Regions from separate parts of the [Rhizobium] kunmingense genome, predicted to be linked through region 2. Evidence: riboswitches for the same ligand, from Rfam matches in the RefSeq annotation. Region 2 holds a riboswitch; the other holds the start of a gene.
The links. Region 2 has a riboswitch for cobalamin ahead of AC0JZ4_RS17625 (ABC transporter substrate-binding protein). Riboswitches for the same ligand answer to the same signal wherever they lie in the genome.
Positions count from the first base shown of each region.

Region 1 (16,024 bases), on a different contig from region 2:
AGGCAAGCTGCTTCTGTGTCCTATTTTTGAGCTCTTGAAAGGCATGAACCGCCGACCTCGTCAATTCAAATGCGGTATCACTGATTTCTTTCAACTATATGCTTGAAACGCTTCACCGCCCCCGGACGAACGTCATCCGGAAGCTTCATGTCGGATAATGGAGCGTCGCCAACTCGGACAATCATGACCATCCCCATGTCGTAATGCGGCGTACACATGATCCCGTAGAAGCCCTCTTCATTGAAAGTGACTTCAATCTCCTGGTTGATCTTTCCCTTGAACGGAGTTGCTCCTTCCGGCAGAAAATCCTTGATCGTCGCTGCATTGTGTCCCCGCTGCGTCGCCAGGAACTTCACCTTGTCGCCGGGCTTCAATGACAGGAAATCCGGCTCAAAAGCCATGCCGCCGGTCGCGTTACCGTTCAACATTTTTACTTCAAAAGTCTCGGCATGGGCAGCGATTGGCAGCAAAATCAGAAGAGTAGCAAGAAGGATGGAACGCATGGAAACCTCATTGAATGGATCGGAAACGGATCAGGCGAGAGCCGTCCGTGTCTTCGAAAAAACGAGCCATGACACCAAAGACGTCACGGATCAGATCGAGCGTCAAAATCTCGGCAGGCGTCCCAACCGCCAGCAGCGATCCTTTCGACATCACACCGATACGGTCACAAGACATCGCCTGATTGAGATCGTGGAGCGCGATCACCGACGTAATGGAAAGCGCTCTAACCAAGCCGAGGATCGACAGTTGATGCTGGATGTCGAGATGGTTGGTCGGCTCGTCGAGCAGCAAGATTTTTGGCTGCTGCGCGAGCGCGCGGGCGATATGAACGCGCTGTTTTTCGCCACCTGACAGCGTATGCCACGACCGCTTTTCCATGTCGGCCATATCGACCTGTCGCAAGGCCTCGGCGACGATCTTGTCATCCCTTGCTGACCACGGCTGCAGTGCCGACAACCACGCCGTCCGGCCAAGTTCGACAGCGTCCCGGACAGTCAAGCGCTCAAGCGTATCGCTTTGCTGCTCAACAAATGCCAGGGTCTGGCCAACCTGCTGCCGGTTCATCCGCGCCATGGGCTGCTTCTGCAGAATGACTGTTCCGGAAGAGGGTGTGAGGATGCCGGCCAGCAGTTTCAGCAGCGTCGATTTGCCGGAACCGTTGGGACCGATAAGTCCAAGCGTCTCTCCCTCCCGTACGTCAAAAGAAACATCTTCCACGATGCTGCTGCCTCGCACCTTCCAGCTTAAATCTTCAGCCGCCAGGATCATCGAATGCGCCTTCCGCGAATGAGGATGAGGGCAAACCCCGGTGCGCCGACAAGGGCGGTGATGACGCCGATCGGCAGGACCTGATTGGGCACGAGCACCCGCGAGCCGATATCGGCCAGCACGAGAAACACGGCTCCCATCAGTGCCGAGACCGGCAGGAGCCGGGCGTGGCGTGGCCCGACGAGGAAGCGGGCGGCATGGGGTATGACGATGCCGACGAAACCGATCGAACCGACGATGCTGACCATGACTGCGGTTATCATCGCCGCCGTTCCGATGACGATCGCCTGTACCTTGCGAACCGGCACGCCGAGTGAGGCCGCAGAGTCTGCGCCGAAAGTGAAGGCATCGAGTGCCCGGCGATGCCATATGCAGACGCAGACACCCAGAATGGCGATCGGGACAGCAAGAAATACATCGTTCCAGCGCACGCCGCTGAGGTTCCCCATCAGCCAGAACATCACACCGCGCACCTGCTCGGCATTAGCGGAACGAGTGATGATGAACGAGGTCAGTGCGTTGAAGAGCTGCGAACCGGCAATGCCGGCGAGAATGACAAGTCCGGTCGCTTGGATGCCGACACCGCCACCTGCGGCGCGCGCCAGCATGATGACCAGCAGAAAGGCAATCAGCGAGCCGGCAAAGGCACCGATGGGCAGAGAAAGAAGCCCACCGCCGATGCCGAGGATCAGAATGGTGACCGCACCCGTTGAAGCACCGGCGGAGATGCCGAGAATATAGGGGTCGGCCAGCGCATTGCGCAGCATGGCCTGCAGAACCACGCCGGACACGGCCAGCGACGCACCGCAGCAGGCCGCCACGATGGCGCGCGTCAGCCGATAGTTCCAGATGATACCCGCATCGATCGGATCAACGAGATAGGTTGCGCCAAACATCTTGTTGACCAATGTCTGGCCGACAAGATGGATCGGCATGGACGTCTCCCCGACGGAGACGCCCAACGCGATGGCAATGAGGAGCAGGAGAACGGAGCCAATCAGATAACCGATCCGGCGTATGGGAATCTGTCCGTTCCGCTCGACCACGATATCCGTCACTGCTTGCCCTTGATGTCTTCAAGCGCGTCGGCGACAGCCTCGATACCGGCTGGAATTCGAATGCCCGCATGGACGGCATGAGCATCGACCACGACAATGCTGCCCTCCTTGACGGCCTTCATTTCGCGGGTCACCGGGTCACTCTTGAGGTAATCGAGCTTCACCTGATAGTCATCGGCCGGATAGCGGCGGCGATCCATACGTGCGATGATGATGACATCCGGGTTGGCCTTGGCGATAGTTTCCCAACCAACGGATGGATATTCCTCATCGCTCTCTACCACGTTCTTCACGCCGAGCGTGTTCATGATGAAGCCCGGAATGCCCTTTTGACCGGCAACGAAGGGATCGAGTTCGATGTCGGCGCTCGAGAACCAGAAGACCGCGGAGACGTTTTTCAGATCGAGTGCCTTGGCTTTGGCCGCAGCCGCGTCGACCCGTGAACGAAGCTGCTCTTCAACCTTGTTGCCGCGGTCCTGCACATCGAAAATCGTCGAGAGTTCATCGACGGCGCGGTAAACTGTATCGATCGAGAATGGCGTCTTACGTGCGCCGTCACCGCCCGAAAGGTTGTCCTTGCCGACGCAATCCGCCGGCATGGCGTAGACGTTGATACCAAGCTCGTTGAACTGCTGGCGCGTGCCGACCACGCCCTGCGGGCCGACATGAACCTCGAACTGGGTCGTCACCAATTCCGGCTTCTTGGCCGCCACGGCCTCGAAGCCCGGATGGTTGTCTGCCAGACGCGGAGCCTTGGCATTGACGTCCTTGAACTCCGGCAAAACCTCGTTGAACCAGACCGACGTGCCAACAACCTTGTCGCCAAGGCCAAGTGCATACAGCATTTCCGTCGTCGACTGGCCAACGGCAGCGACGCTCTTCGGCGCAGCGTTGAAGGTCAGTTCCTGACCGCAATTGCTGATCTTGAGCGGATATGTGGTTGAGCCGGCATAGGCGCCGGAACTGGCGAACAGGAGGGCCGAGAAGGCAAGAGCTGCCTTGAGTTTCGTCATGATCAATCTCCGGTCAGTGAAATGGACCCGATCGGGGATCATCAAGATGGCACGGAAAATCCGCCTGCCGGTTTTCACCGCCATTCGGAACAGCACGCAAAGACGCTGCAAACATCCGCTTCCTCCTCCGGACACCCCGCCGGCGTTACGTTACTCGATGTCGGCAGGTCTCCTGACTGACGGGTCAACGCCTCCTCTCGCCTTCCCGGGCACAATCGCCCAGTGGCCGATGAAAGGATGCTCGCCGCCTACAGTTGCGGGGGCAGTTTCGTTTGACGGATTGCTCCGTCCCGAATTCCCTGTTCGTCCCTTTCGGGAACCGACGGCGGCAAGCTATACAGGCTTGAGACCGTTGCGCAAGCCTGCGTCGCGGATCAGGACGGCTTTGTCGCGGTCAGCACGAAATAGTCGATCATGCGGCTGCTGTCGTCATAGACGGCACCATAGGGATGCGTCTCAAAGAGATGCTTCCAGGACTGCACCTCGCCGAAACCGGTCTCGTGCAGCAGTGCACGCGCATCAATATCCGTCAGGCCATTGAAAAAGGGCAGTTCGTTGCCGAACTCGGCCGCGCTGTCGTTGTCGCGATGTAGGAACCATAGGCCGTCTGAAACCAGAAGCTTGCCACCCGGTTTCAGGATGCGGTTAGCCAGGGACAGCGCACCCGCGGGGTTCTCAAGCGTCCAGAGAACATTGCGCAAAGTAACGATATCAACGCTTGCGTCAGGAATTTCGGCATCGTCCATCGTCGAATGAACAAAGGTCAGGTCGAGGCCACGGGCCTCGGCATCCTGACGGGCGTGAGACAACATCCCCTCTGAACCATCCACTGCGATGACCCGATGGCCCAGCTCCGCGAGCAACAATGCGCACGCACCCGTGCCGCTTCCAAGATCGATTGCGGTCCGGGCATCTCCCTCAAGCGCCGCCGAAAACACGCTTTTCCAATCGTCATAGTTACGCTTGTGCGATGCCGCACTGTTGAAGCGGTTTGCCCGCCCATTCCAATGTTCGGACATGGCTTTGGCAGTGTTGGGGGCAGCTTTCATACGTCACTTCCAATATCATTATCGCTCGATTACTCGACTTGGGTAATAGGTACTTATGATCCGGCCATGCTATCGGCGGAAGTTACTCCGCGCTACGCCCAAGCCTGCGTTTTTCGCAGCTCCTGATGGGTATCGCCCCTCAAGTCCGTTAAATGTGCTTACGCTTATCAACGCTCTATCTTCATGACGTAGGGCTAATTACGCGACATCGTTGCATTATGTGCGCGTAACTCGCTGCGTGAACAGAGTGGTCACCTCGCTACAGGGATTGATATCCTTCAACCGCCATCCACCCGGGCATCAGCATGACGAGCGCCCAAATAACGGCCGAGGCGATGTTGGCCGCTTGGAACTTCGCTTGTTTCATATGCATCATACCAGCAACAAACGGTACAGTCGCTCTCAGCGGCCCGAAGAACCGCCCCATGAACACTGCGAGCATCCCATGCTTCCGAAAGAAAACACGGGCCTTCGCAATGCTTGTCCTATGCCGCTTCGCTGCCGGGCTGAACGTGATGCGCCGGCCTGATTTTTTGCCGATCAGATAGGAAACGATGTCACCCGTGACGGCCCCGAATATGGCAGCAGCGAGCACGGGAGCTGGATCGGCAGTACCCGCCGCAAGCATCCCACCGACGACGAGCAGAATAGGAGTAGCCGGGAAGAGCACGCCGACAATGAACAGAGACTCGCAGAAGGCTGTCAGCCCAACCACGATTGCGGCCCACTCGGGGTATTCGTTCAGAAAATTGACGATCGGGGCAGTGATTTCCTGCATTAAAAACATCCGAGGGTGCTAAGCACTGAAGAGCGTGAAAATATCAATCGCGAGGCTGATGAGCAAAATCCGCAAGTCGTTTAGGGACGGCCTGAACTCGATGACGCGGACTGTAGTCGGGCTTCGCGCAGACGCTTGGTCTTCTCCGCCCGCGCCGCCGCCTCTGCTTCCACGATATCCAGTGCTCCGGGCGCTCTATTCGAGGCAGGCTCATCTTCGTCTCTACCCGGCTTGAAAAAGTTATCCTTGGTCGCTGTCATCGACGGTCTCGCTTCGTAGGGGAAAGGGATCGGCGTTGGTGCCGGCCAAGGCTCAATGGGTCCGGGCTGATCGAGTGCGTTGAACCGCGCCATCGAGCTTGTGGCATATTTTTGGAGCCAATAAATGCGGCCGGGCTAGCTGGTGAATGTGTCTCATGCTGGAGTATACGGAGCCCACCCGGAAAAAATTGCAACGCCAATCGAAAAATTTCCAGGTGGCAGTCGATTTCACGGTTCTGAGCAGGCTCCTATCAACCGCAGTCGATTTTTTTCGTCGCACCATGCAAGCAAAAGAAAATTGGCTCCGTATATCTGATCATGGATGACAGGAGACGCATGTTCGACGTTCTAGGCCAACTCAGCGCATTGAAGCGCTATGCGCGTTCGCTTGCGCGCAATCCGGCTGATGCCGAGGACCTCGTCCACGACACTTTGATACGCGCGTATGAGCGGCGCTCGAGCTTCCGCCGCGGCGCCAACCTGCGCAATTGGCTTCTGTCTATCCTTCACAACACCCATATCGATCGTGTCAGAAGCTCTTTATCCCGCACACGGCGGGAGATGGCCGTAAACGCCGAGATTGAAACATCCCATCCTGCCCATCAGGAGCATGGTGTTCGCCTCGCACAAATTCGGTCCGCATTCGACACTCCGCCGGAAGATCAACGCGAAGCGCTTCACCTGATCGCGATCGAGGACATGTCCTATCAGCAGGCTGCAGAGCTTCTCGATGTTCCTGTCGGCACCTTGATGTCTCGGGTCTCGCGAGCACGGGCGGCGCTGCGCGATTTTGAGAATACTCCGAGAAATCCCATCCATCTACACATCGTTGGAGGCGGCAATGACTGAGACCGTACCTATTTCCGAAGCCGATCTGGACGCCTATGTCGATGGCCAAATCGATCCGGCTGGGCGCGTGCGTGTCGAATCCTTCCTGTCGAAAAATCCGGACGCAGCCACCCGTGTCATGACGGACCTCACCGTTCGATCGACCCTGAAGCTTGCCATGTCGATGGAAAATGCCAGTTGCACACCGCAGACCCGGCATGCTGCTCGCCGGCTTGAGACCGGGCTTTCGGATGCGCGCATGTGGGCGACCTTCCAGAAGATCGCGGCCGTCGGTCTGCTTGTCTCGGTGGGCTGGTTTGCCAACACATCTCTCGGAACCCGTGAGGTAAACGCGTCTGCGCATCCCCCCGCCTTCGTCGAGCAGGCCATCCGCGCGCATCGGACATCCTTGGTTCGCGCCGGCATGCAATCCCAGCCAGAGGTGAAGGCCTACGATCGCGACGAAATTCGCGCCGCAACCGCAATAGCCATGCCAGAGCTCCCGGACGATTGGCAGGTCGTCGATGTCCAGGTGTTCCCGTCAGAGTTTGGCCCAAGCGTCGAGGCAGCTGTGCGGACAGCGGAAGGCACGCTCATCTCTGTATTCGCAGGCAGGCCTGGCAGTTTCTCGGTCGAAGCGATCACCGGCGTCAATCTTTCCGATGCGGAAGCAGCGTGGTGGCAACTCGGCGAGGTCGCATATGCGGTCGTTTCCAGCACCCCCGAGATCGGCCTTATCGATGAGGCCGAAGTCCTCAGGTCATCGCTCTACTGAAAGCGGAAAGCGCGCGGCCTCCCCGAAGGCGCCGTCCATGAATTCCAGAATATGCAGTAGGCTTTCATCGGCCGAGTTGGCGACCACGGCGACCCGGCGGCCATCCGGGCTGACCGCCAGCCCCTCCGGATTGACGTCGATTTCGGCCGTATCCGCAAGCCTTGGATGGGCTGGATCGCCGAGATCGACGGCGAAAATCCGATTGCCCGCCGGTAGTTCCTTTACTGTCGTCGCGCCGGTGGGACGTTCGCCAAGACGCTCGGCCACAAAAGCGGTCCTGCCATCCGGTGTCAGTTCCAGAATTTCCGGGGCTGCTGTCACCGAGTTCGAAACGGGCAAGGCGCTTTGCGTCAGTTTGCCATCGGTGATGGAGAGAATGGTCAGAGTATCCTTGTATCCGGCGTCTGGTGGCGCAAGGATGGTGTCGGCGTAGGTCTTGGCCACATAGTCTCCATCTGAGATCACCGCGACCCGGCCCGCCGAGATGCCAGCCAAAACATCCACCGATTGAGCGGACACCTGCGCTGCCAACGTCATCGACGCAGCGGCGATAGCTGTGGTCGGGAAAAATTGCGAGATCGCCATGATGCACTCTCCTGTGTGTTCAAGGTTCGTTGCGAAAAGAGATAGTCGCCTCATTGATCGGCATCCAATTGGAATATAATGTTCTGTGATAGGCGTTTCGCATCAGGGAGCTATATGGATATCAGAGCCATGGCCTGTTTCGTCGCGGTGGCGGAGGAGCTTCATTTCCGTCGCGCCGCAGAGCGACTGCATCTCACGCAACCATCGCTCAGTCAGCGTATCCGCGTGCTTGAACACGAGATCGGGACGGATCTTTTCGCAAGGGACCGTCGCAGCGTGGCGCTGACGCCCGCCGGGCAAGCCTTTCTGGAGCCGGCCCGCAGGGCAATCGAGAATGCGCGCGTTGCCAGGGAACAGGCGCTCCGGGCAGCGCGTGGCGATGTCGGACGATTGCGACTCGGTTTTACGGTGATAGCCTTTTATGGACTGCTTCCGCAGGCTCTGCAGGCATTTCGCCGCCGTCATCCCCATGTGGATGTCGAGCTTGCCGAAATGAATTCGCCGTCGCTTGAAACGGCATTGGCCACGGGTAGCATCGATCTCGCCATTCTGCACCCGCCGCTCGAGCATCCCGATCTTGAGACACACGCGCTACCGGGCGAAGCGCTTGTGCTGGCATTGCCGGAAAGCCATCCACTCGCAGCGACGGATGTGATCGAGATTGCCGCGCTCGACGGCGAACCCATGCTGATCGCACCGCGCCGTATCGGCCCCAGCATCTACGATCGGATGATCGCGCTCTTTCACTCGCATGGCGTGACACCGCGGATCGTTCAGGAAGTGACCCCGATGACCACGCTTTCCGGCCTTGTCGCGGCGGGCGCCGGTCTGGGCTTTGTTACGGAAGGATTGTCCCGGCAACCGCGCTCCGGCATCTCCTACCGCCCTGTGACGCCAGCGCCACCACCGTTACCGATCGCCGCTGCGTGGCTGAAGCCCGGGTTACCGGTGACGGGCAAACTCTTTCTGGAAGAAGTCATCGCGCTTTACGCCAAACCGTAAGCCTTGATGGCCCTGGCGTTCGGTGACCGACATGACAACTGGACACGGCGACCGAACAATTGATTAGTGGCCGCCGTGCCATTCGAAATAATCATTTCACACGATCTGTCGCGCAAAATGTGCTTCCATCGGCTCCGCCAGCAGTTCTTCGCTGCGTGCTACGATCGCCTTGAAATGGGGCGTCTCGAAATGCGCCTTGATCGCCGCATCGTCGGACCAGCGCTCGAAGGCAAGGAAGACTGCCGGTTCTTCGCGTGAGACATGCATGTCAAAGGCAATACAGCCCTCCTCCTTTCGACTTGCCGTGGCAACCTCAATAAGTGCCTCCCGCAGTGCCTTCTCCTGGCCGGGCCTTGCACGCAACTGGGCCATGATCGTTATAGCATCCACCGCCATTCCGGCTGACACATCGCCCTGTGCCAAGGCAACGGTAAAGGGAGCACTCGCCAACACAGCAGCACCGGCGGTAGTAAGCTGAATGACTGCGCGACGCGGGAAAAGCTGATTGTTCTTAGCCATGTGAAATTCCTTCGTGGGTTGATTATTCGGGGGTCTCGTCGAAGACACGACCAGTGATGACCAGTGCATGCCGCACAGCGGGAAAGCCGACATAGGGAAGCATGTGGAAAATGGTTTCGCCGATCTCCCGGCGGCTCGCTCCGGCCTTGAGCGCACCGGCCACATGAAGCCTGAGCGGCAATTCGCTGACGCCAGTTCCCAGCGCCACCATCGCCGAGATAGTCGCCAGCTCCCGCGTTTTCAGATCGAGGCCAGGTCGGGAAAATACTGCCGCATAGGAGAAATCGACGAAGTAATCGCCCACATCGGGAGCGATACCGGAAAACAGTTCGCGCGCACCGTCACGACCAAGCCCCGTCAACGTCCTGAGCGTCTCCAAGCCGCGCTCGTCGAGTGCTCTTTTCTCGACCTCGTCCTGACGTGGCAGGCGCTCCGGCGTAAAGTCGGCTGTCGCGACAGCGGGTACCGGCCGCGAGAGCACCTCTTGCGCCACCGCCGCGGCAGATAGCACTTCCGACCAGCCGGCATGGATCGTCATCTGGATCAGGAGTTCGGATATCTGTTCGGTGGTAACGCCCGCCCGGCGCGCCCTGTCGATTCGTGCAGCCAACGCATCCCGACGGTTGCCGCGAGCGATCATAGTCACCACGCAAACCAGCGCCCGGGTTGAGCGGTCCAGTCCGGGGCGATTGTAGATCTCGCCATAGACGAATTCGGCGGTGATCCTGTCGAGTTCAACGCCAAGTTCTCCGAGCCCATCGAGGCCGCCGGCATGCTCCGGTGGGCCGATATCCGCGATCGTTGCAAGCCCCAGATCATAGACATCGCCATTGGGCCGGTTGGAACTATCCAGGCCCAGAGTGACACCGCGCTGTCCGAATATGTCACGGGCGAGGAACAGGGCGTCCTGGGCAACCGGAAATCCCAGTTCGGGGCCAAGCTGGATGAGTGTCTCGACAATTTCTCGTGGCGAAACACTGACCTCGAGCGCGCCGCAAATCTGACGCCCCAGACCATCCATGACATTCGCTTGTGCGGCAGTAGCCGCGACACCGATGATCATCCGTTGCCGCAAGTCAAGACCAGGGCGCGACAGGATTTCTCCATAAGGACCTCGCACATTCATGCTCACCAGATCTGCAGAAAGCCGGTCATAGCTGCCGGCAAGCCGCGCCTCGCGATCCCCTAGCCGCTCCAGAAGGGCAATGCCTTGGCGATAAAGCGCATCCGCCGCAGGCGACTGATGAGCGGATGCAGATCGGGGCAAAAGTGCTCCGCCCAAGGCCAACACCCCGGCGCCGCTCAACATGGCACGACGTCCGATCACGGTGCTCTCGGCCTCGTTAAGAAAGGCATTCGTCTGTAGAAGCATGGTCAATCTCCTCTTCTGTCGAACGACATCGGAGATCGTTATCCCTGCGACATACTTTAATATCGGGGCGAGACAACTATAGTTGCAGCCAGAGCAACAATGGAATGCTGATGCCGACCTCCCCGATCGAAACGGCGGCCTTGACCGAGTTCATGGCCGTGGCCAGACGCCTGAGCTTCGTGAATGCGGCACGCGATCTCGATCTGCACAGGTCCGTGCTCAGTCGCCGTATACAGGAGCTTGAACATCGGCTGGGCGCGCGCCTGTTCGAGCGGAACACCCGCCGTGTCACGCTCACCGAAGCGGGCACGGCATTCATGGCGCATGCTTTGGAAATCCTCGCTCGTATCGATGACGCCGAAGCGGAAATCTCTCGATATGCATCGGAGCCCACCGGCTTGCTGCGGCTGGCTTTACCCAATGTGTTCGGCCAATACCAGATCGCGCCGCTACTGCCGGACTTCATGGCGCGCCATCCAGCACTTCGCCTGGAACTCAGTTTCAGAGACGACTTCATCGACATGGCGGCCAACCAGTTCGATGCGGCGATCCGTATCGGTGCGCTGGATGCCGGTGGAGATGTGGTCGTGCGCAAGCTGGCACCGAACAGACGGCTTATCTGCGCTACGCCGGCTTATCTGGAAAAATACGGAACGCCGACGCAGCCATCCGATCTCCAAAACCACCGTATTCTACATTTTGCGCCCCTCCTCAGCGGCAGGATGTGGCGGCTACGAGGTGCTGGCGGTATTGTGGAAGTACCCGTCGACCCGGTCCTTACCGCAGACAATATCGACGCCTTGCGTCATGCGGCACTCTCTGGCCAAGGTATAACGGTTCTAGCGACTTTCGTTGCAGGGGAGGATTTTGCCAAGGGACGGCTGGTCCCGGTTTTCCAGGACTATCATCCTCTCGAGAGCACGGTTTCGATCGTTTACCAGAATGCCCGACACGTGCCGCGCAAGGTTCGAGCACTTGTCGATTTTCTGTTGGAGCGATTTTACGGAACACCGCCATGGGACCGAAACGGCTGAAATGTATCTCACTCTCGGCCACAGCTAGACAGAAAACCACTCACTTCCAGGCTGTATGAAAACGGCGTCGCCGGAGGCACATTCGCGCCCCACAACCGCTTCCGGATCGACTGCAGACCGATAATTGGTCAGGATCGAGCGCTCCGGTCAGGATCTGACGCGCCTGTGCGGCGGATAGATGTCATCGTCGCCATCCTCAGCACAAGGGATCCCACGATGACATCAGGATTTTCAGCCTACGGACGCAAGCTCCTTGCCGCCACGGGGGCAGGCCTTGCAGCATCGCTTTTACCCACGTCCGCAGTTCTTCGCCCCGCAATGGCCCAGCAAGCAAGTTCTTCGCCACGCGGTGCGCCGATCATGCGGCCGATACCGAAGACAGGGGAAATGTTACCGGCCGTCGGCCTCGGTACGTTCGAGACCTTCGACATTCGCCCGGGCGAGGCCCGAGAAAACGTCGAGGAGATCGTCAAGCTGTTCCACGAGAACGGCGGCAAGGTGATCGACACCTCGCCGCTCTATGGCATGGCGGAAGTCTGCACGGGCGATGCCATCACGTCCCTCGGCATTGGTGGCGAGATCTTCATCACCAACAAGACATGGACCACCGGCGATTATCTTTCCGACAACAGCCATTCGGAACGGCAGGTGCGGCAATCGCAGGAAAGGCTCTGGAGAAGGCAGATCGACGTTCTGCAGGTCCATAGCTTGGAGAACCACGATCAGGTGAGGCACTGGCTTGCCCAGAAAAAGGCCGAAGGTTCCGTCCGCTATGTCGGCATCACACAATGGAGCCCGGAATATTACGACACGATGGAACGGCTGGTGAATACCGGCACGCTGGACTTTGTCCAGATCGCTTATACCATCCTGACCCCGGCCGCCGAGCGGCGATTGCTGGACGCTTGTGCCGCAAACGGCGTCGCAGTGCAGGTCAACATCCCATTCGAGAAAGCGCGCCTTTTCACGCCTGTCGCAGGCCAGCCCGTGCCCGATTTTGCCAGAGAGGTCGGCATTGAAAGCTGGGCCCAGTATTTCCTGAAATGGATCATCTCGCATCCGGCCGTGACCAATGTCATACCGGCCACCAGCCAGCCGCAGCACGTGCTCGACAACATGGGAGCGCTCTACGGCGACCTTCCCGATGCAGCGATGCGCAAGCGCATGGCGGAACATTACACGGGGCTGACAGGCGTCGCGGATGCGCTAAAACAACCTCCCTATCCCGGCAAGAACTATGGTGGTATCGTCACATGGCCGTTCCCGCAGGTGCAGCGTACCTGACGCTGCTTGCAGCATTTCTCGTCGGCACGCCGGCATCGGCATCCGAAAGGGTCGAGATCGACGGATTTTCTATTGATCGGACCGAGGTCCGTCTTTCGGATTTCGTAGCCTTCGCCGATCGCTCCGGTATCAAGACGGCCGCCGAACGCGAGGGTGGCGGTCACGAATGGGGCGGCGGCTGGGAGCGGAGGCCCGGCTGGACTGTCCGTACGCCCTTCGGCGACACGCCGTACAGTGCCGACGAACCGGCTGTTCATGTCAGCTGGCACGAGGCGAGCGAATATTGCGCCTCGGTCGGCGGCCGCCTGCCGAGCCGATCTGAATGGGAACGTGCAGCGTATCAGGAACATGGCCCCGGCACTGTCAATGGCTTCATCGCGGGCCGCACCTACATCTATCCGACCGGAGAAACCAACGAGGGCACCAACACTAGTGTTGATGACGCTTGGCCCCGTCATGCTCCCGTTGGCACGACCCGCGCGGGTGTCAACGGTCTTTTCGACATGGGCGGCAATGTCTGGGAATGGCTCGCTGATCGCCAGGGTGCTGACGCGCTGACGGCGGGCGGCTCCTGGTGGTACGGACCCGACAAGTTGCGTGCCGATGCGATGCAGTGGAAGCCGGCCGACTTCTATGTCGTGTATATCGGCTTCCGTTGTGCCTACGACCCCGGCTGAACCACGACAATCCATGCCGAAGATCACCTGCCGCTCACGTCCAATTGAAGATGGGCGGCAGGCCCCGGCCTATTTCCTGCATGCAAGTGTCACCAAGTCGCTCTATCCTCGGCCATTGCGCACCGCGGACATGACCGGGGTGCAGGCCGAGGCTTCTGCATGATTGACGAGCTTGAAAGGCAAAGCTGGCATCTGACGCAACAGCCGAACGACCACGCCCGGGTGACCTGGAGCGGCGGACGTTTCGAAACCGCCAGGCGGGTGCGGACGGCCGAGGTCGAAGGCCGGATAACGCCCGATTTCCACCTCGTCATGGTAACGCTGAATGGTGGCGCTGCCCCCCATGAATTTCGCACCGACGACGGTTTTCGCTATGCCGGCGCGGATGTGAAGCGAACCGTCTCCTTCCTGCCAGCCGGCTGCAATCGCGATCTCGCCCTGCGCGACGTATCTTGGGAATGGGGCGCCATCGCCATCGATCCCGCGACAACGGGATCCAAGCTTGGGACCTTGCCGCCATCGCTTATCGGTCGCGACGACTTCATTTACACGATGACCGCAGAGATGGCGCGCCTCTTCCACCGTGATGGTCAGCTGGACGCAACCTATTGCTCGACAATGGCATTGGCGCTTACCGAATATCTGGCGCACAGGGTAAATGTCGCACCGCGCGCAAGAGCCAGACCGTCCCACGCCCTGACGACACGTCAGCTTCACGATACCTATGGCAGGATCGACGCATCTCTCGGCGGCCAGATCACCATCGCGGACTTGGCAACGCCGCTCGGAATTTCGGAGGGGCATTTCTTTCGGGCATTTCGCGGCGCAACCGGCCTCACACCGCTCCAGGCCATCTCGGCCCACCGCATGGAAGCCGCCGCCCACATGCTCAGGCAGCCCGAACTCGACATCACTGAGATCGCCGCCCGCTGCGGCATCGAAAGCCCCAGCCATTTCGCCCGCGTCTTCAGGGCCCACAAGGGAATGTCACCATCGCGCTGGCGAAAAGCGTAGGGGTCGACTGCCGGGCGTCGAATAGAAACTGCCGCGGCAACCACCAATCCCTTCCGATGCATAGATCTTGATGCAGATCGAACCTTTGGCCCTCTTATTCGTCATGAACTGAGCGGCAGGGGATCAGTGCCTTCGCTTAGAATTGCAAGGTATCGTCGATAACTGAACACACGGCCACGCTTGCGGCCGGTCACCTCATCAACGATGCCCAATCGCTCCAGATCTGCGAGTGCAGCGTTAACCGTTGGTGCGGACAGACCTGTGATCTGAACGATCTGGTTCGCCGTGTGAAAAGGATTCTGCTGGAAAAGCTCGTGAATGCGAAGGGCAGACCCTGCTCTATCGCTCTCCATCGTGATCCGCTCCCGATCTTCCTTGAAAAGATCGACGATCTGGGTGGCAGCCTCAAACGCCTGATTGGCAGTGTCGGCGACGCCGGCGAGGAAAAAGTCCAACCAGGCTTCCCAGTTTCCGTTTTCGCGGACCTCCTGCAGCAACCGATAATATTCTCTTCGATGGGACTTCAGATAGAGGCTGAGGTAGAGCAGCGGCTTTCGCAAAACGCCGTTCATGCAAAGATATAGGGTTACAAGCAGGCGGCCGATACGACCATTGCCATCGAGAAACGGATGGATCGTTTCGAACTGCACATGCAGCAGGCCAGCTTTGATCAGTGCCGGCAACCGAGATTGCTCATCGTGCATGAAGCGTTCGAATGCATCGAGGCAATCGGCCATTTCCGTGACGGGCGGCGGCACGAAGAGTGCGTTACCGGGCCGCGTGCCACCAATCCAATTTTGCGAACGGCGGAACTCTCCTGGGTCCTTGGTGCCTCCTCGCCCACTGTGTAGTAGTCTGGCGTGCATCTCGCGGATCAGACGCAATGACATGGGCAGCGTTTCCAGCCGCTCCAAACCATACATCATGGCGTCAACATAGTTGGAGACTTCACGGATATCATCGACGGGCTGCCCGGCTTGAGCTTCTGTCTCGAACCGCAATAGATCGGAAAGCGTCGACTGCGTGCCTTCAATCTGTGAGGAGAGAACAGCCTCCTTTCTCACATACATGTATAGAAACAACTCCTGTCGCGGCAGCAGCATTGTGATACCATCCAGGCGTCCCAGCGCGCGCTCTGCTAGGCTTAGACGCTCCAGCAATGAAAGCACATCAATCGCCGGCTCGGGCGGCAATGGCGGGGGCACGAATGCCCGCACTGTTTCACTGGCGGCGATCGTCTCGACGAAACGACCCATGCGATGGTTGGATTGGGAATCAGACATGTCCCAGTATCAACGTTGCGCCTTATTTAAACAAGGCGGGCTTCATTTAATTAAGCGCCAAACTTAGATAAGCGCATTTAATTAACGCCCTGACATTGAGGTTTCTGGCGCAGATCCAGGGTGACTTGCGTAGGGGCAGAAATACGATGATCAAGCAGCCTATAAAGTGCCTCGTCCGATAAATCCTTTCTTAAAGCTCGCCTCCTATTCCCGCTCGCCCT
Region 1 is NZ_CDRNXG010000002.1:573,429-589,452, reverse strand. Features, by position in the region: gene AC0JZ4_RS21170 (pseudoazurin) at 78-503, opposite strand; gene AC0JZ4_RS21165 (ABC transporter ATP-binding protein) at 511-1,272, opposite strand; gene AC0JZ4_RS21160 (FecCD family ABC transporter permease) at 1,269-2,321, opposite strand; gene AC0JZ4_RS21155 (ABC transporter substrate-binding protein) at 2,327-3,343, opposite strand; cobalamin riboswitch at 3,489-3,682, opposite strand; gene AC0JZ4_RS21150 (class I SAM-dependent methyltransferase) at 3,718-4,392, opposite strand; gene AC0JZ4_RS21145 (DedA family protein) at 4,652-5,170, opposite strand; gene AC0JZ4_RS21140 (sigma-70 family RNA polymerase sigma factor) at 5,749-6,279, shown strand; gene AC0JZ4_RS21135 (anti-sigma factor family protein) at 6,272-7,033, shown strand; gene AC0JZ4_RS21130 (YncE family protein) at 7,019-7,618, opposite strand; gene AC0JZ4_RS21125 (LysR family transcriptional regulator) at 7,733-8,620, shown strand; gene AC0JZ4_RS21120 (putative quinol monooxygenase) at 8,717-9,139, opposite strand; gene AC0JZ4_RS21115 (carboxymuconolactone decarboxylase family protein) at 9,162-10,511, opposite strand; gene AC0JZ4_RS21110 (LysR family transcriptional regulator) at 10,622-11,545, shown strand; gene AC0JZ4_RS21105 (aldo/keto reductase) at 11,933-12,829, shown strand; gene AC0JZ4_RS21100 (formylglycine-generating enzyme family protein) at 12,799-13,506, shown strand; gene AC0JZ4_RS21095 (hypothetical protein) at 13,520-13,669, shown strand; gene AC0JZ4_RS21090 (helix-turn-helix transcriptional regulator) at 13,666-14,520, shown strand; gene AC0JZ4_RS21085 (Fic family protein) at 14,622-15,803, opposite strand.
Region 1: linked by a shared signal. The riboswitch ahead of AC0JZ4_RS21155 (ABC transporter substrate-binding protein) and the one ahead of AC0JZ4_RS17625 (ABC transporter substrate-binding protein) in region 2 are both predicted to bind cobalamin.

Region 2 (16,024 bases):
TGGCCTTGAGCCGATCTCGCTTGCCGAGGGCGAGCCCAAAACGCTCTGGTACTATGTCTTGAAGGAGGCGGCCGATGCGGGAGCTTCGGGAGGATCGGGCAATGAACTCGGCGTCATCGGTTCGATCATCGTCTGTTCCACCTTTGCGGGCCTGCTGAAGGGCGATCCGTTGTCATGGTTCAATATCGAACCCGGTTGGCATCCGAGCAAGGATCCGCTTTTGAAGACGGACGACAATGTCGATCATCCCGGTCCGTCGCATTCTGCCGACAATAATGAATGGGGGCTGCCGGCGATCATCCGGCTGGCGGGCCTGCCAGTCGATGGAGCGGATGTCGACGGTGTCACGGCCAGGCCCGCAGGTGCGGGCCTGGTCTGATCTTCCATCCGCGTCAGATCGGCATGGGATACCGGCGATAGACTTCGGCAATGTCCTTCAGCGCGGCCTCCGACAGCGTCACATCGGCCGCGCCGATATCGGTGGCGAGCTGTTCCATCGTCGTGGCGCCGATGATGACGGAAGCCATGAACGGGCGCGTCAGGCAGAAGGCGATGGCCATCTGGCTTGGGTCGAGGCCGTGCTTTGCTGCGACGTCGACATACGCCTTGACCGCCGGTTCCTGCAGCGGCTGCATGCGGCCGCCGAGGTCGGTGTTGATCGTGCCGCGCGAACCGTGCGGCACCGCGCCTGCGAGATACTTGCCCGACAGGAGGCCGGCTGCGAGCGGCGAATAGGCCAGCAGTCCGACACTCTCGTGATGGGCGACCTCGGCAAGATCGAGATCGAATGTCCGGTAGAGGAGGTTGTACTCGTTCTGGATCGAGGCAACGCGCGGCAGGCCCTTTTCTTCGGCGATCCTGGCGTATTGCATCGTGCCCCAGGCCGTCTCGTTGGACAGTCCGATCGCGCGGATCTTGCCCTCCTTCACCAGCTCTCCAAGCGTTTCCAGCTTTTCCGTCACGCTTTGCAGCGCCGCCGGGCCGTCCTGTGTCGAGGCGTCGAAGGTCCAGGAGCCGCGGAAATGGTAGTGGCCGCGGTTCGGCCAGTGGATCTGGTAGAGATCGATATAGTCCGTCTGCAGCCGCTTCAGGCTGGCATCGACCGCCTCGCGGATCGTCTCCGGCGTGATCGGACGGCCATCGCGGATATGCGGGCGCCCGCCGCCGGCAATCTTTGTCGCCAGCACAATGTCGTCGCGCTTGCCGCGCTGCTTGAACCACGTTCCGATCAGCTCCTCGGTGCGGCCATGGGTTTCTGCGCGCACCGGCGTGGTGGGATAGAGTTCGGCCGTATCGAAGAAGTTGACGCCGCTTTCGACGGCATAGTCCATCTGGGCGTGGGCTTCCGCTTCCGAGTTTTGCGAACCCCACGTCATGGTTCCAAGGCAGATTTCCGAAACGGAGATGCCGGTCCGGCCGAGTGTATTGAATTTCATCAGAAAAGTCCTGTCTTTCGAAGGCTCGGACTTTAGGCCGGATTTGCTGCAGCGCAAGGCTCAGGGCTGTCCGAATTGTGTCGAGATCGCGAAAATTTTATGTCGAAGGGGTCGCAAATGCTGAAAAAGTTCTAATTATCGCCAGGATGCCGAGTGTGCGCGCATAAAATTCACTTAGAGGAGAATAAATTTGCGGAGGAGTTTTCATGGCTGATAATGCAGTGCAATATGATGAGCGTGGCTTTCCCGATGCTGGCGATCCACCCAAAACGGGCCGCTGGAAGCTGATTGGGCCCGGCATCGTCGTGGCCGTCACCGGCGTCGGCGCCGGCGATCTGGTGGCCACCCTGATCGCAGGTTCGCGCTTCGGTTACGCGCTGCTCTGGGCGGCCGTCATTGGCTGCATCGTCAAGATCGCGCTGGCCGAAGGCTCGGCCCGCTATCATCTGGCGACCGGCTCGACAATGCTCGACGGCTGGAAATCGCTCGGCAAGTGGACGAGCTGGTATTTCGGCATCTACATCATGATCTGGGGTTTCGTGTACGGCGCGACCGCCATGAGCGCCACGGCGCTGCCGCTCGCGGCTCTCTTTCCCTTCCTGCCGCTCTGGGCCTGGGCCATGCTGTCTGGCCTCGTCTGCGCCGCCTTCGTCGCTTTCAACCGTTATGAAGTCTTCGAAAGCGTGATGAAGATCTTCATCGCAATCATGTTCGTCATCGTCGTCGGCATTGCCATTCTGGTGGTTCCGGATGTCGGTGCTGCCTTGACCGGCCTCGTTCCCACGATCCCCGAAGGGTCCGCCATCTATACGCTCGGCCTGATCGGCGGTGTCGGCGGCACGATCACGATGGCCTCCTACGGTTACTGGGTGAATGCCAAGGGCTGGCGCACGCCCGCCTGGATGGGCGTCATGCGCCTCGACAACCGCGTCGCCTATATCATGACCGGCATTTTCGTCGTCGCCATGCTGATCGTCGGCGCGGAACTGCTCTACACGGCGCAGATCGCTCTTTCGACGGGTGACCGCGGCCTACTCGATCTCGACAAGGTTCTTCAGGATCGTTTCGGCCCGTTCGTCGCCAAGGCCTTCCTGTTCGGCTTCTTCGCCACCACCATCTCGTCCATTCTGGGTGTGTGGCACGGCGTCTCGCTGCTGTTTGCCGATTTTGTCCGCACCATGCGCGGTGGCGAGAGCGGCTCGCGTGAAGGTCTGGAAAAGACGCCTGCCTTCAAGTTCTACCTGTTCTGGCTGACGATCCCGCCGATGGCGCTTTTGTGGTTCGGTCGCCCGTTCACGCTCGTCATCATCTACGGAGCGCTGGGTGCCTTCTTCATGCCGTTCCTGGCGATCACTTTGATCTGGCTGCTGAACTCGTCGCGCGTACCGAAGGAATGGCGCAACGGCTGGCTGTCCAATGGCCTGCTCGGTGCATCCGCACTGCTCTTTGCCGTGCTGTGCATCAACGAGGTCATCGGCCTGATTTCCGGTTGATTGCTGCCTGAACACCCGAGGCCGGGATGCTCCCGGCCTTGACTCTGCGGGGCTTAATGTGAATGGAAGGGCAAAATATAAGCCCTGCAAGGGAAGGAAAAGGCCCCATGAGCGCCCCAAAGAGCATCGCATTCACATTTCCCGGCCAGGGCAGTCAGGCCGTCGGCATGGGCAAGGAACTTGCCGACAGCTTCGCCGAGGCCCGCGCCGTTTTCGAGGAAGTCGACGAAGCGCTCGGCCAGAAACTGTCCGACATCATGTGGAATGGCCCGGAAGAGACCCTGACGCTAACCGCCAATGCCCAGCCGGCATTGATGGCCGTTTCGATCGCCACCATGCGCGTTCTCGAAGCGCGCGGCCTCGTGCTTGCGGATCACGTCGGTTACGTCGCCGGACATTCGCTGGGTGAATATTCCGCTCTCTGTGCCGCCGGCACCTTTTCGCTCTCCGATACCGCCAAGCTCCTGCGCATCCGCGGCGATGCCATGCAGTCTGCCGTTCCGGTCGGGCAGGGCGGCATGGCCGCGATCATCGGCCTGGAACATGGCGACGTCGAAGCAATCTGCGCTGAGGCGAAGGCTGAAGGTGTGTGCCAGATCGCCAACGACAATGGCGGCGGCCAGCTCGTCATCTCCGGCGCCAAGGCAGCCGTCGAAAAGGCCGCAAGCCTTGCCACCGAAAAGGGCGCCAAGCGCGCCATCCTGCTCGCCGTGTCCGCACCCTTCCATTCCGATCTGATGGCTCCCGCCGCAGACGCGATGCGCGATGCGCTCGCCAGGGTCGAAAAGAACAGCCCCGTCGTGCCGGTTGTCGCCAACGTGCGCGCCGCTCCGGTATCCGACGCGGCAACCATTGCCGATCTGCTCGTAACCCAGGTTACCGGCCAGGTCCGCTGGCGCGAGACGGTGGAATGGTTCGGCGCCAACGGCGTCACCACACTTTACGAAATCGGCTCCGGCAAGGTGCTGACGGGTCTTGCCCGCCGCATCGATAAGAATATCTCCGGCGTAGCCGTCAACACCCCGGCCGATATCGACGCCGCAATCGCCGCCATTCTCGGCTGATCCGGATCGCGAGTAGCGAATAGCGAATGGCGAATAGTTTTTCGCTTCGCCAATCCGCCTCTTTCTACTCGCCATTCGCTACTCCCTATTCGCTCTTGAAAGAGGAACCCATCATGTTTGACCTGACCGGCCGCAAGGCCCTCGTTACCGGTGCGACCGGCGGCCTCGGCGAAGAGATCGCCCGCCTTCTCCACAAGCAGGGCGCCATCGTCGGCCTGCACGGCACCCGCGTCGAGAAGCTGGAGGCGCTGGCCGCCGAGCTCGGCGACCGCGTCCACATCTTCCCGGCAAACCTGTCCGACCGCGCCGAGGTCAAGGCGCTCGGCGAGAAGGCTGAGGAAGTGCTCGGCGGCGTCGACATTCTCGTCAACAATGCCGGCATCACCAAGGACGGCCTGTTCGTGCGCATGTCGGACGAGGACTGGGATGCGGTGCTTGAAGTGAACCTCACTTCGGTCTTCCGTCTGACGCGCGAATTGACGCATCCGATGATGCGTCGCCGCCATGGCCGCATCATCAACATCACCTCGATCGTCGGCGTCACCGGCAATCCGGGCCAGACCAATTACTGCGCCTCGAAGGCAGGCATGATCGGTTTCTCGAAGTCGCTCGCCCAGGAAATCGCCACGCGTAACGTCACGGTCAACTGCGTTGCCCCTGGCTTCATCGAGAGCGCCATGACCGGCAAGCTGAACGACAAGCAGAAGGATGCGATCATGGGCGCGATCCCGATGAAGCGCATGGGCGCCGGATCGGACATCGCATCCGCCGTTCTCTACCTCGCTTCCGATGAGGCGGGCTACGTCACCGGACAGACGCTGCATGTCAACGGTGGCATGGCAATGATCTGATTTGCCGTCGTTTGCGCCCTAAACCAGTGGAGAACAAGGGTTCTAGGCTGTGGGAGGGCGCAAATTCTGGCTTTGCGGAACAGTTAAACCGTGTTAAGCGGGCCATGACTGTGAAAATGTCACCCTGAAATTCAGGTCGTCACATTGCGTGAGCATCGTTGGCGGAACCGGATGAGGGGGGATTGGGTTTGCCGGCATCGGCACCCGTTAAGGTGCAGTTGCAGGTTTAACAGGATGTGGATGCCATAGCGGCATCCAGGAAAAGATAAAGGTCGAGGAAACCGACATGAGCGATATCGCAGAACGCGTTAAGAAAATTGTCATTGACCATCTCGGCGTTGATGCCGACAAGGTTGTCGAAGGCGCAAGCTTCATCGACGATCTGGGCGCGGACTCGCTCGACACCGTCGAACTGGTCATGGCTTTCGAAGAAGAGTTCGGCGTTGAAATTCCGGACGACGCTGCCGACTCCATCCTGACCGTCGGCGACGCTGTCAAGTTCATCGAAAAGGCACAGGCCTAATCGACGACATATCGGGGACGATGGCTCGCTTTGCGCGGGCGTCGATCCCTTATGACGGCCCGCTAGTTCGGGCCGTTTCAGTAACTGGAATTCTGAAAAGATAGAAGGTGGGACGCTGGCGATGAGGCGTGTCGTTATCACCGGTACCGGCATGGTATCACCGCTCGGAAGCGGAACGGAAGTCACCTGGCAGCGTCTGCTTGCCGGCCAGAATGCCGCAAGGCTGGTTACCGAATTCGAAGTCGAGGATCTGCCGGCGAAGATCGCCTGCCGCATCCCTGTAGGCGATGGCTCCGACGGCACGTTCAATGCCGACCAGTGGATGGAGCCGAAGGAACAGCGCAAGGTCGACCCTTACATCCTCTACGGCATGGCCGCCGCCGACATGGCGCTGCAGGATGCCGGTTGGCACCCTGAAACCGATGAAGACCAGATCATGACCGGCGTCCTGATCGGCTCCGGCATCGGTGGTCTCGAAGGCATTGTCGAAGCGGGATATACGCTCCGGGACAAGGGCCCGCGCCGTGTATCGCCCTTCTTCATTCCCGGCCGTCTGATCAATCTCGTGTCCGGCCAGGTCTCCATCAAGCACAAGCTGCGCGGTCCGAACCATGCGGTCGTGACCGCGTGTTCCACCGGCGCGCACGCGATCGGTGACGCAGCGCGGCTGATTCAGTTCGGCGACGCCGACGTGATGGTCGCCGGCGGTGCCGAATCGCCGGTCTGCCGTATCGGTCTTGCCGGTTTTGCCGCCTGCAAGGCGCTGTCGACGCAGCACAATGACGACCCGCAGAAGGCCTCGCGCCCCTATGACCGCGACCGCGATGGTTTCGTCATGGGCGAAGGCGCCGGTGTCGTGGTTCTGGAAGAGCTGGAACACGCCAAGGCGCGGGGCGCCAAGATCTATGCCGAAGTCGTCGGTTACGGTCTGTCTGGCGATGCCTATCACATCACCGCACCGTCGGAAGATGGCGATGGCGCATTCCGCTGCATGACCATGGCGCTGAAGCGCGCCGGTCTTGCCGCCGCCGATATCGATTACATCAACGCTCACGGCACCTCGACCATGGCCGACACGATCGAACTTGGCGCGGTTGAGCGCCTCGTCGGCAATGCCGCCTCGAAGGTCTCCATGTCGTCGACCAAGTCGGCGATCGGCCACCTTCTCGGTGCCGCCGGTGCTGTCGAGGCGATCTTCGCGACGCTGGCGATCCGCGACAACATCGTGCCGCCGACGCTCAATCTCGACAACCCGGATGTCGAGACCGCGATCGATCTCGTGCCGCATACGGCACGCAAGCGCGAGGTCAATGTCGCGCTCTCCAACTCCTTCGGTTTCGGCGGCACCAACGCGTCGCTCGTCCTGAAGCGTTACGAGGCCTGATCAAAAGGCCGTGGAGCCTTTATTCGCCGGCTGGACACAGCGTCCGGCCGGCGTCATTTTTGCGAACCTGCTTTTGCCGTATTGCTTGGTCAGAACGCAGGCGATGATTCTGACTGATGAAAGCGGGGGGTGTGCGTGAGCAATTCCAATTCTGTAGGCGAGCTTCCCCCAGGCGGCGGCAATGGCAACGGTAACGGCGGCAATGGCGGCCCGATCATTCCGAAATCGCCGAATGAGGCCCTGAAGCCCGAACGCGTTCCAGCGCCGCCCAAGCGCTCCAGAAAGGCGCGCAGCCAGCTCGTCATCTTTCTCAATTTCCTGATGACTTCGATCGTGCTTGTCGCACTCGCCGGCGCGGGCATCTTCTACTACGCGCTTTCGACCTATCAGAAGCCCGGCCCGCTGGAAGCCAATGCCAATTTCGTCGTGCGCGAAGGCGCCGGCATTGCCGAGATTTCCAATGCGCTGGAGCGCAACGGCATTGTCGAGGACGCCCGCATCTTCCGCTATATCACCGCGGTTCACCTCGGCTATGCCGGCGGCTCGTCCAACAGCCGCCGCAGCCTCAAGGCCGGCGAATACGAGATCAAGGCAAATGCCTCGATGAAGGATGTCGCCGATACGCTGGAATCGGGGCGCTCGATCCTCTACTCGATCTCCATGCCCGAAGGCCTCACCGTTCGCCAGATGACGCTGCGCCTGATGGAGGACCCGATCCTCGAGGGTGAGCTCCCTGCGGAACTGCCGCCGGAAGGCGCGCTGCGTCCGGATACCTACAAGTTTTCCCGCGGCACCAACCGCGCCGAGATCCTGTCGCAGATGCGGGCCGCCCAGGACCGGTTGATCGATCAGATCTGGGAGCGTCGCGACCCCGACCTGCCGATCAAGACGAAGGAAGAATTCGTCACGCTCGCCTCGATCGTCGAGCGCGAAACGGGCAAGGACGACGAGCGCGCTCACGTCGCTTCCGTTTTCTTCAACCGTCTCGACAAGGGCATGCGCCTGCAGTCCGACCCGACCATCATCTATGGCCTGTTCGGTGGCGATGGAAAGCCATCCGACCGTCCGATCTATCGCTCGGACCTGCAGAAGGAAACGCCCTACAACACCTACCGCATCCGAGGCCTGCCGCCGACGCCGATCGCCAATCCTGGCCGTGCGGCGCTTGAAGCCGTTGCCAACCCGTGGCGCACGACCGACCTCTATTTCGTCGCGGATGGCACGGGTGGTCACGTCTTCGCCCCGACGCTGGAAGAGCATAACGCCAATGTCCGCCGCTGGCGCCGCATCGAAGCCGAGCGCAAGGCCGGCACTGCGGCCGCGAGCCAGGAGGAAGAGGTCGTCGACGGCCAGCCGGATGGCGCCGACGCCGAAAAGCCCGCCGCGAACTGATCATATTGCTGCCGCCTCGAAAGGGCGGCAGTCCGCATTTTGGAGTGAGTTGAATGACATTGCAGTCGATGACCGGTTTTGCACGCAACGAAGGGGTAAGCGGGCGTAGCCGCTTCGCCTGGGAGCTTCGATCCGTCAACGGCAAGGGCCTCGATGTGCGTCTGCGTCTTCCGCCCGGCCTTGAACGGCTGGAGCAGGATGTCCGCAAGCTCGTCGCCGAAAAGCTCGCCCGCGGTAATGTCCAGGCCTCCCTGTCGATCTCGGTCGAGCAAACCCGCATGGAAGCGGTGGTCAACCGCGAGGCGCTCGATGCCGTCATGGCGCTGCGCGGCGACCTGCAGGACGTCATCGACCCGGCACCGCTGCGTCTCGATACGCTCCTCTCCATCCGTGGTCTTGTCGACATTCGCGAGGCCGACGAAGGCGAGGAAGCTGTCGCCTTGCGCGACACGGCAATCCTCGCCGGGCTGGACGCTGCGCTCGAGAACCTGCAGCAGATGCGCCAGACGGAAGGCGCAGCCCTTGGCGGCGTTCTCAAAGGCCAGATCGGTCGCATCGCTGAATTGACACATGTCGTCGAAGCGGACCCCGCCCGCAGTCCGGACGAGATCGGTAAGCGCCTGTCTCAGCAGGTCGATCAGCTGCTGCAGGACAAGGCCGGCCTCGACCGTGACCGTCTCTATGCCGAAGTGGCGCTGCTCGCGACGAAGGCGGACCTGCGCGAAGAGATCGACCGGTTGAAGGGCCATGTCGTTGCTGTCGGCGATCTGCTCGACAACGGCGGCCCGATCGGCCGCAAGCTCGACTTCCTTGCACAGGAATTTAACCGGGAATCGAATACCATCTGTTCCAAATCCAATTCCGCTGCTGTAACGGCAGCAGGAATAGAACTGAAGGTCGTGATCGACCAGTTCCGCGAACAGGTCCAGAATCTGGAGTAAGAGATGAGCCCGGCACCGACTCCGTCAGACAAGGCAGATGCCAAGATTGCCCGGCGTGGGCTCATGCTCGTTCTGTCGTCGCCTTCCGGTGCCGGAAAGTCGACGATCGCAGGCAACCTGCTGAGAGACGATCACAGCCTGGAAATCTCCGTCAGCGTGACGACGCGGGCCAAGCGCCCGAGCGAGATCGCCGGCACGCACTACCATTTCATCTCGATCCCGCAGTTCGAGCGCATGCGCGACAATGGCGAGCTGCTGGAATGGGCGGAGGTTCACGGCAATTTCTACGGTACGCCACGCGAGCCGGTGGAACAGGCGATGGCCGAAGGCCGCGACATGCTGTTCGATATCGACTGGCAGGGCGCGCTGCAGCTGCAGGAAAAGATGAAGGCCGACATCGTCTCCATTTTCGTCCTGCCGCCGACGATGACCGAACTGCAATCGCGTCTGCACCGCCGTGCGGAGGACTCGGAAGAGGTCATCCGCACGCGGCTTCTGAACTCCCGCGCCGAGATCGAGCATTGGCGCGAATATGACTATGTCATCGTCAACGACGATCTCGATGAGGCTTTCGGCCACGTCAACTGTATCGTCAACGCCGAGCGCGTCCGTCGCGACCGCCGCCACGGCCTGTTCGATTTCGTCGGCACGCTTCTGACGGAAGAGCCGAAACTCTGATCAGGCGGGCTTCTGCCCCGAAATCGCGAACCGGTGCTGCAGCGTCGAGGCGAGGCCCTTGCGTGACATGAGCGATATGCCGCGCGCCTTCCTGATGTCGGAGAGATCTGTATCGATCTCGAGTGCGGCAAATCCCGCGTTTTCGAACAGCTTCACCGTATCCTCCGCCCGGATGCCTTCGCGGAAATGAACCTGCGAGACTATTCTCTCGTGGTTCTGCCATTGCTCGGGCGTCAGCAGGCTATGGCCGTCCTTCGGCTTGCCAAGATAGCGGTCGAGCAGCGGCAGCAACCGCTCCAGCCAGTGCTTGCGCACGAAGTCGCCGTCGATGATCAGCAGGCGGCCGCCGGGTTTCAGGAGGCGCAGCCATTCCGAAAAGGCCTTTTGCGGATCGGTGAGCGTCCAGACCAGATGTCTTGCGATGATGACGTCGTAGGCATTGTCCGGCTCCATCGTCTCTTCCGCATCGCGGGTGAGGAATTTGATCGCCGCACCCGCATCATCCGCCTTGCGCCGGGCGCGTGCCATCATCGCCTCGGTGAAGTCGAGACCGGTTACCTGAAAACCCAGCCCGTGCATCAGCATCGTCATCACACCGGTGCCGCAGGCGAGGTCGAGCGCCTGCCGGCCTGCACCTTCGCCGAGATGCCGGCGTATCAGCCGGCCCCAGGCCTCCATCTCCGTCTCGCGGGCAATGCCGTGGCCGGGGCTTGCGTCATAGGTTTCGGCCCGGATCGTCCAGTAGGCGCGGATATCGTCCTTGATCGACCAGTTCTGCATGCGTCGTCCTACATCAGGAATTGGATATGAAGCCGGCCGTGATGGGCCGAGGTCGAGACATGCGCCTCGACGGCGAACACGTCGGCAATCAGCCTCTCGGTGAGGATTTCGGCCGGTGTGCCGCAGGCAACCAGCTTTCCTTCCGCAAGAACCGCAATCCGGTCACAGAAACGGGCGGCGAGATTGAGGTCGTGGATCGCCACGACGGTCGTGACAGAAAGCCCCTCGACCAGCCGCAGGATGTCGATCTGGTGGTGGATGTCGAGATGGTTGGTTGGCTCGTCGAGGATGAGCACGGAGGGCGACTGCGCCAATGCGCGGGCCAGCTGCACCCGCTGCCGTTCGCCGCCCGACAGCGTATGCCAGAACTGCTCGCGGCGATCATCGAGCCCGACGCGGACAAGCGCCTCCTCCACGATCCTGTCATCCTCGCCGGTCCAGGGGGAAAGCGCCGAACGGTGCGGCGTGCGGCCGAGCTTGACGACGTCCAGAACTGTGACATTGGCCTCCGTCATCGAATGCTGTTCGACCACCGCCACCCGGCGGGCAAGCTCACGGCGACCGAAAGCGCCGATTGCCCTCGCATCCAGCGTGATCTCTCCATTTGCCGGTGCACGCAGCCCGGCAAGCAGGCGGATCAGCGAGGACTTGCCGGAACCGTTCGGGCCGATCAGCCCGAGCGTCTGGCCGGGCTCGACATCGATCGTCACGCCATCGACGATGACCTTGCGGCCGGCAAGCCAGCGCACGGCCGTCGCGGCGAGTTTGGGATGGTCGCTCATGCGGCCCTCCGTGCGCGATAGAGGATGACAGAGAAGAACGGCACGCCGACAAGCGCCGTGACCACGCCGATGGGCAGCACCTGTGGGGCGATAATGATCCGCGAGACGATGTCTGCGACCACCATGAACAGCGCGCCGACGAGCGCACAGGCCGGCAGCAACCGCATATGGCCGGGACCGACGATGAAGCGGGCCGCATGCGGAATGACGAGGCCGACAAAGCCGATCGCGCCGACCATGCTGACCATGGTCGCAGTCATCAGCGCGGTGACGAGCAACAGCACGACGCGCACGCGGCCCACGGCGATCCCGAGCGAACGGGCGGCGTCCTCGCCGAAGGTGAAGGCGTCGAGTGCGCGCGAGTGCCAGATGCAGATGATGAGCCCGACGGCGACGACGGAAGAGGCGAGTGCCACCTCCGGCCAGCGCACGCCGGCAAAGCTGCCGAGCAGCCAGAACATCACGCTGCGCGCCTGTTCGGCATTGGCGGAGGTGGAGACGATATACGAGGTGAGTGCATTGAAGAGTTGCGAGGCCGCCACGCCGGCCAGAATGGTGCGATCCGCCGTCTGCCGGCCGCTTGCCAGCATGACGACGAAGGCGAAGGCTAAAAGCGCGCCGCCGAAGGCACCGACAGAAAGCGAGATCGCCCCGCCACCGAAGCCGAGCAGCATGACCGAGACGGCCCCGGTGGAAGCGCCGGCCGAGATGCCGAGAACGTAAGGCTCGGCCAGCGGGTTGCGCAGCAGCGATTGCAGGATCGCACCCGACAGCGCCAGCCCCGCGCCGCAGAAGGCGGCGACGAGCGAGCGCGACAGGCGGTAATCCCAGATCACTGCCTCCTGGATGCGCGGCACCGCGATATCCGTCAGGCCGAGCCGGTTGGTGACGGCGGCAATCGTCGTCTCCATCGGGATCGTCATTTCGCCGATCGCCACACCGGCGGTGATCGCGATGAACAGGGCGACAATGACGATGAGCACGCCGGCAATGCCGGCGAGCCACGGTTTGATGCGTGATGGGGTCACTTCAGCAATCCGAACCTGCCAAGAGCATCCGCGACGATTTCAAGCCCGTTGATGGTGCGGATCGTCGGGTTCATCGCCTGCGCATCCATCTCCACGATACGACCGTTTTCGACCGCATCGAGCTTGCTTGCGACCGGATCTGTGGAAAGGAACTGTTTCTTGGCGGCAGGATCGTCTGCCGTCTGGTTGCGGCGGTCCATCGTGCCGATGACGATGACGCTCGGGTTGTCTGCCGCGATCGCCTCCCAGCCGATGAGCGGCCATTCCTGTTCGGATGTGACGATGTTCTTTGCGCCCAGCACTTCGGTGATGTAGCCCGAGGCGCCGTTCTTGCCGGCCATCCAGGCGTCGCCGGCAAGTTCCGGCGAGGAGAACCAGTAGACGAGGCTGACATCCTTCGCCTTGTCGGCCACACGGGCGCGCACCGAGGCCTCGCGACCTTTCAGTTCGGCGATCAGCGCTTCACCACGGTCGGCGACGTCGAAGATACGCGAGAGTTCATCGATCTCCTGATAGAGCAGGTCCATGGAAAACATCTGTTTGCGCGCGCCATCCGAGACGGCATTGTCGGTCACGGTGCAGTCGGTCGGCGAGACGTAGCTCGGCACGCCGAGATCGGCAAACTGCTGGCGCGTTCCCACACGGCCCTGCGGCCCGACCGAGGTCAAGAACTGTGCGGCGATGAAATCCGGCTCGCGGGCGACGACGGCCTCGAAATTCGGCGTGTTGGCGGCGATGCGGTGCACCTTGGCGTTATCCGCCGCAAGCGCTGGCAGAACCGGAGACACCCAGATGGCGCTGCCGGCCATGCGATCGGCAAGGCCGAGCATCAGCAGGATCTCGGTGCTGTTCTGGCCGAGGCCAACGGCCTTTTGTGGAGGCTTTTCGATGACGATGTCCGCGCCGCAGTTTTCCAGCGTCAGCGGATAGCCGGCCGGGGCGGCGAAGGCTGCGGAGGAAAGGGCGGTGAAGGGGAGCGCGATAAGGGCGGCGATCAGGCCGGATTTCATGGTCTGTCCTTTCGGAAGGGCATGGACATGCGAAAGAAGCGTCACGCCCACCGTGAGGCAGGCGCGACATAAGGGGCTTGTTCAGTTCGCAAGTCCGAAGGACTGGATGCCCTTTGCCAGGATCTCGATGCCTTCGATCGTGCGGATCGTCGGGTTCATCGACTGTGCGTCCATCATCACGAAATGCCTGTTCTTCACCGCGTCGAGTTCGCTGACTACCGGATCGGTTTCGAGGAAGGACACCTTCACCGCCGGGTCGTCGGCGGCATAGCGGCGGCGGTCCATGGTGGCGATGACGATCACGGCAGGGTTGGCCTCGGCAATCGTTTCCCAGCTGACCAGCGGCCATTCCTCTTCGGTTGTCACGACATTCTGTGCGCCGAGCGTCTTGAGGATATAGGCCGGCGCGCTGTTCTTGCCGGCGATGAAGGCGTCTCCCTTGGTTTCTTTGCTGGAGAACCAGAAGACCACCGGCAGGTTCTTCGCTTCCGCGCCCTTGATCGAGGCGACGGCTGCGGCTTCGCGGGTCTTCAGATCGGCGATCAGCTTGGCCCCGCGGTCCTGCACATCGAAGATCTGCGCCAGCTCACCGATCTGGCGATAGATCAGGTCCATCGTAAACAGCTCCTTGCGCACCCCGTCGCCACCATCGGTGTTGGTCTTGGCAACGCAATCGGCCGGCGAGATGTAGGTGTTGACGCCGATATCGGAAAACTGCTCGCGCTTGGCGACCGAACCCATCGGGCCGACATGCCATTCGAACTCGGCGGCGACCAGATCCGGCTCCAGCCCGACGATGGATTCGAAGCTCGGGTCGTTATCGGCAAGCCGTTTGATTTTGGCGTTGACCTCGGCATATTCCGGCAGAACCGGACCGACCCAGACGGCGGTGCCGGAGACTTTGTCGGCGAGGCCGAGCGAATAGAGCACTTCCGTCATGCCTTGGCCGATGGAAACCATCTTGGCCGGAGCCTTGTCGAAAGTGATCTGCTGGCCGCAATTCTCAAGTGTCAGCGGATAGCTGGTCGAGGCGGCGAAGGCTGTTGCGGGAAGTGCCGATGCGGAAATCGCAAAGAGTGCGGCGATAAGGCCGAGTTTCATGTCCTGTCCTTTCAAGGGAAATGGCTTTGCCGGGATGAAAGGCAGGACGATGCAAGGCCGCGTTTGCGGTCCACATCAGGATGGCGGGCGACAGTGTCGCTTGCGTCATATCATTCTCCCGCCGGAACACCTCGTCCGGTATTGGTTTTAGCCTCGCTGCGGCAGGTCTCCTGACTCGCGGCTCGAACGCTGCCCGTCGCCTTCCCGGTTCGAGAACCAGTGGCTGTGACGAAAAGCTCGCCGCTTACAGTTGCGAGGGCAGTCGCGGGATCGGTTTTGATAAACCTCACCGCGTTCCCTTTTCATCTGCGAATGCAGAACCGTAGCGCAGCCTTGATAGGAGACAGGCCAAAGCTTGTCTAGTGATTTGGGCTTGTCCGTTGACTTGCGCACGACCGGCCCGCCGCCCCGCCGGACGTCATGTCTTCTCTACAAGGCTTGACGGCAGTCGCTGCTTGTGATTTCGTAATAGTATAACGTAACAAATGACGCAATGGGCTTTTGCAAATGAAAGACAAACTTCCCGTCACCGTGCTCTCCGGCTTTCTAGGCGCCGGCAAGACGACCATGCTCAATCACATCCTGTCGAACCGCGAGGGCATGCGGGTGGCGCTGATCGTCAACGACATGAGCGAGGTCAATATCGATGCCGCACTGGTGCGCGATGGCGGCGCCAACCTGTCGCGCACGCAGGAACAGCTGGTCGAAATGACCAATGGCTGCATCTGTTGCACGCTGCGCGACGATCTTCTGCAGGAGGTGAGGGCGCTCGCCGAACAGGGGCGGTTCGATTATCTGCTGATCGAATCGACCGGCATTGCCGAGCCGCTGCCGGTGGCCGCCACATTCGATTTCCGCGACGAGAATGGTCTGAGCCTGTCGGACGTTGCGCGGCTGGATACGATGGTCACCGTTGTCGATGCCGCCAATCTGTTGAAGGATTACGGCTCCGGCGACTTCCTCGCCGATCGCGGCGAGACGGCGGGCGAGGGCGACAACCGCACCATCGTCGACCTCCTTGTCGAGCAGATCGAGTTTGCCGATGTCGTCGTCCTCAACAAGATCGGCACCGCGACCCCTGACGACCGCGACGCCGCGCGAAAGATCATCGTGGCGCTCAATCCCGATGCAAAATTAATCGAGACGGATTTCGGCAAGGTGGAATTGAAGGACGTGCTGGGCACCGGCCGCTTCGATTTCGACAAGGCAGAGCAGCACCCGTTGTGGTTCAAGGAACTGCATGGTTTCAAGGACCATGTGCCGGAGACGGAGGAATATGGCATCCGCTCCTTCGTCTACCGCGCCCGCCAGCCTTTCGAGCCCGAAAAATTCCAGCGCTTCATCGATCGCTCGTGGCCGGGCGTCGTGCGGGCCAAGGGCTTCTTCTGGCTGGCGACGCGGCCGCATTTCGTCGGCGAGATCAGCCAGGCGGGGGCGCTGGTGCGCACCGGCCGCACCGGCATGTGGTGGTCGGCCGTGCCGAAGGAGCGTTGGCCCGACAGCCCGGAGTTCTACAGGATGATGCAGCCCTATCTCGATCCCGTCTGGGGCGACCGGCGGC
Region 2 is NZ_CDRNXG010000001.1:3,642,446-3,658,469, reverse strand. Features, by position in the region: gene AC0JZ4_RS17695 (peroxidase family protein) at 1-379, shown strand, start outside; gene AC0JZ4_RS17690 (aldo/keto reductase) at 393-1,436, opposite strand; gene AC0JZ4_RS17685 (Nramp family divalent metal transporter) at 1,643-2,929, shown strand; gene fabD (ACP S-malonyltransferase) at 3,037-3,993, shown strand; gene fabG (3-oxoacyl-[acyl-carrier-protein] reductase) at 4,107-4,844, shown strand; gene AC0JZ4_RS17670 (acyl carrier protein) at 5,131-5,367, shown strand; gene fabF (beta-ketoacyl-ACP synthase II) at 5,489-6,751, shown strand; gene mltG (endolytic transglycosylase MltG) at 6,881-8,143, shown strand; gene AC0JZ4_RS17655 (YicC/YloC family endoribonuclease) at 8,197-9,084, shown strand; gene gmk (guanylate kinase) at 9,088-9,762, shown strand; gene AC0JZ4_RS17645 (class I SAM-dependent methyltransferase) at 9,763-10,542, opposite strand; gene AC0JZ4_RS17640 (ABC transporter ATP-binding protein) at 10,551-11,324, opposite strand; gene AC0JZ4_RS17635 (FecCD family ABC transporter permease) at 11,321-12,337, opposite strand; gene AC0JZ4_RS17630 (ABC transporter substrate-binding protein) at 12,349-13,362, opposite strand; gene AC0JZ4_RS17625 (ABC transporter substrate-binding protein) at 13,444-14,463, opposite strand; cobalamin riboswitch at 14,607-14,803, opposite strand; gene zigA (zinc metallochaperone GTPase ZigA) at 14,971-16,024, shown strand, end outside.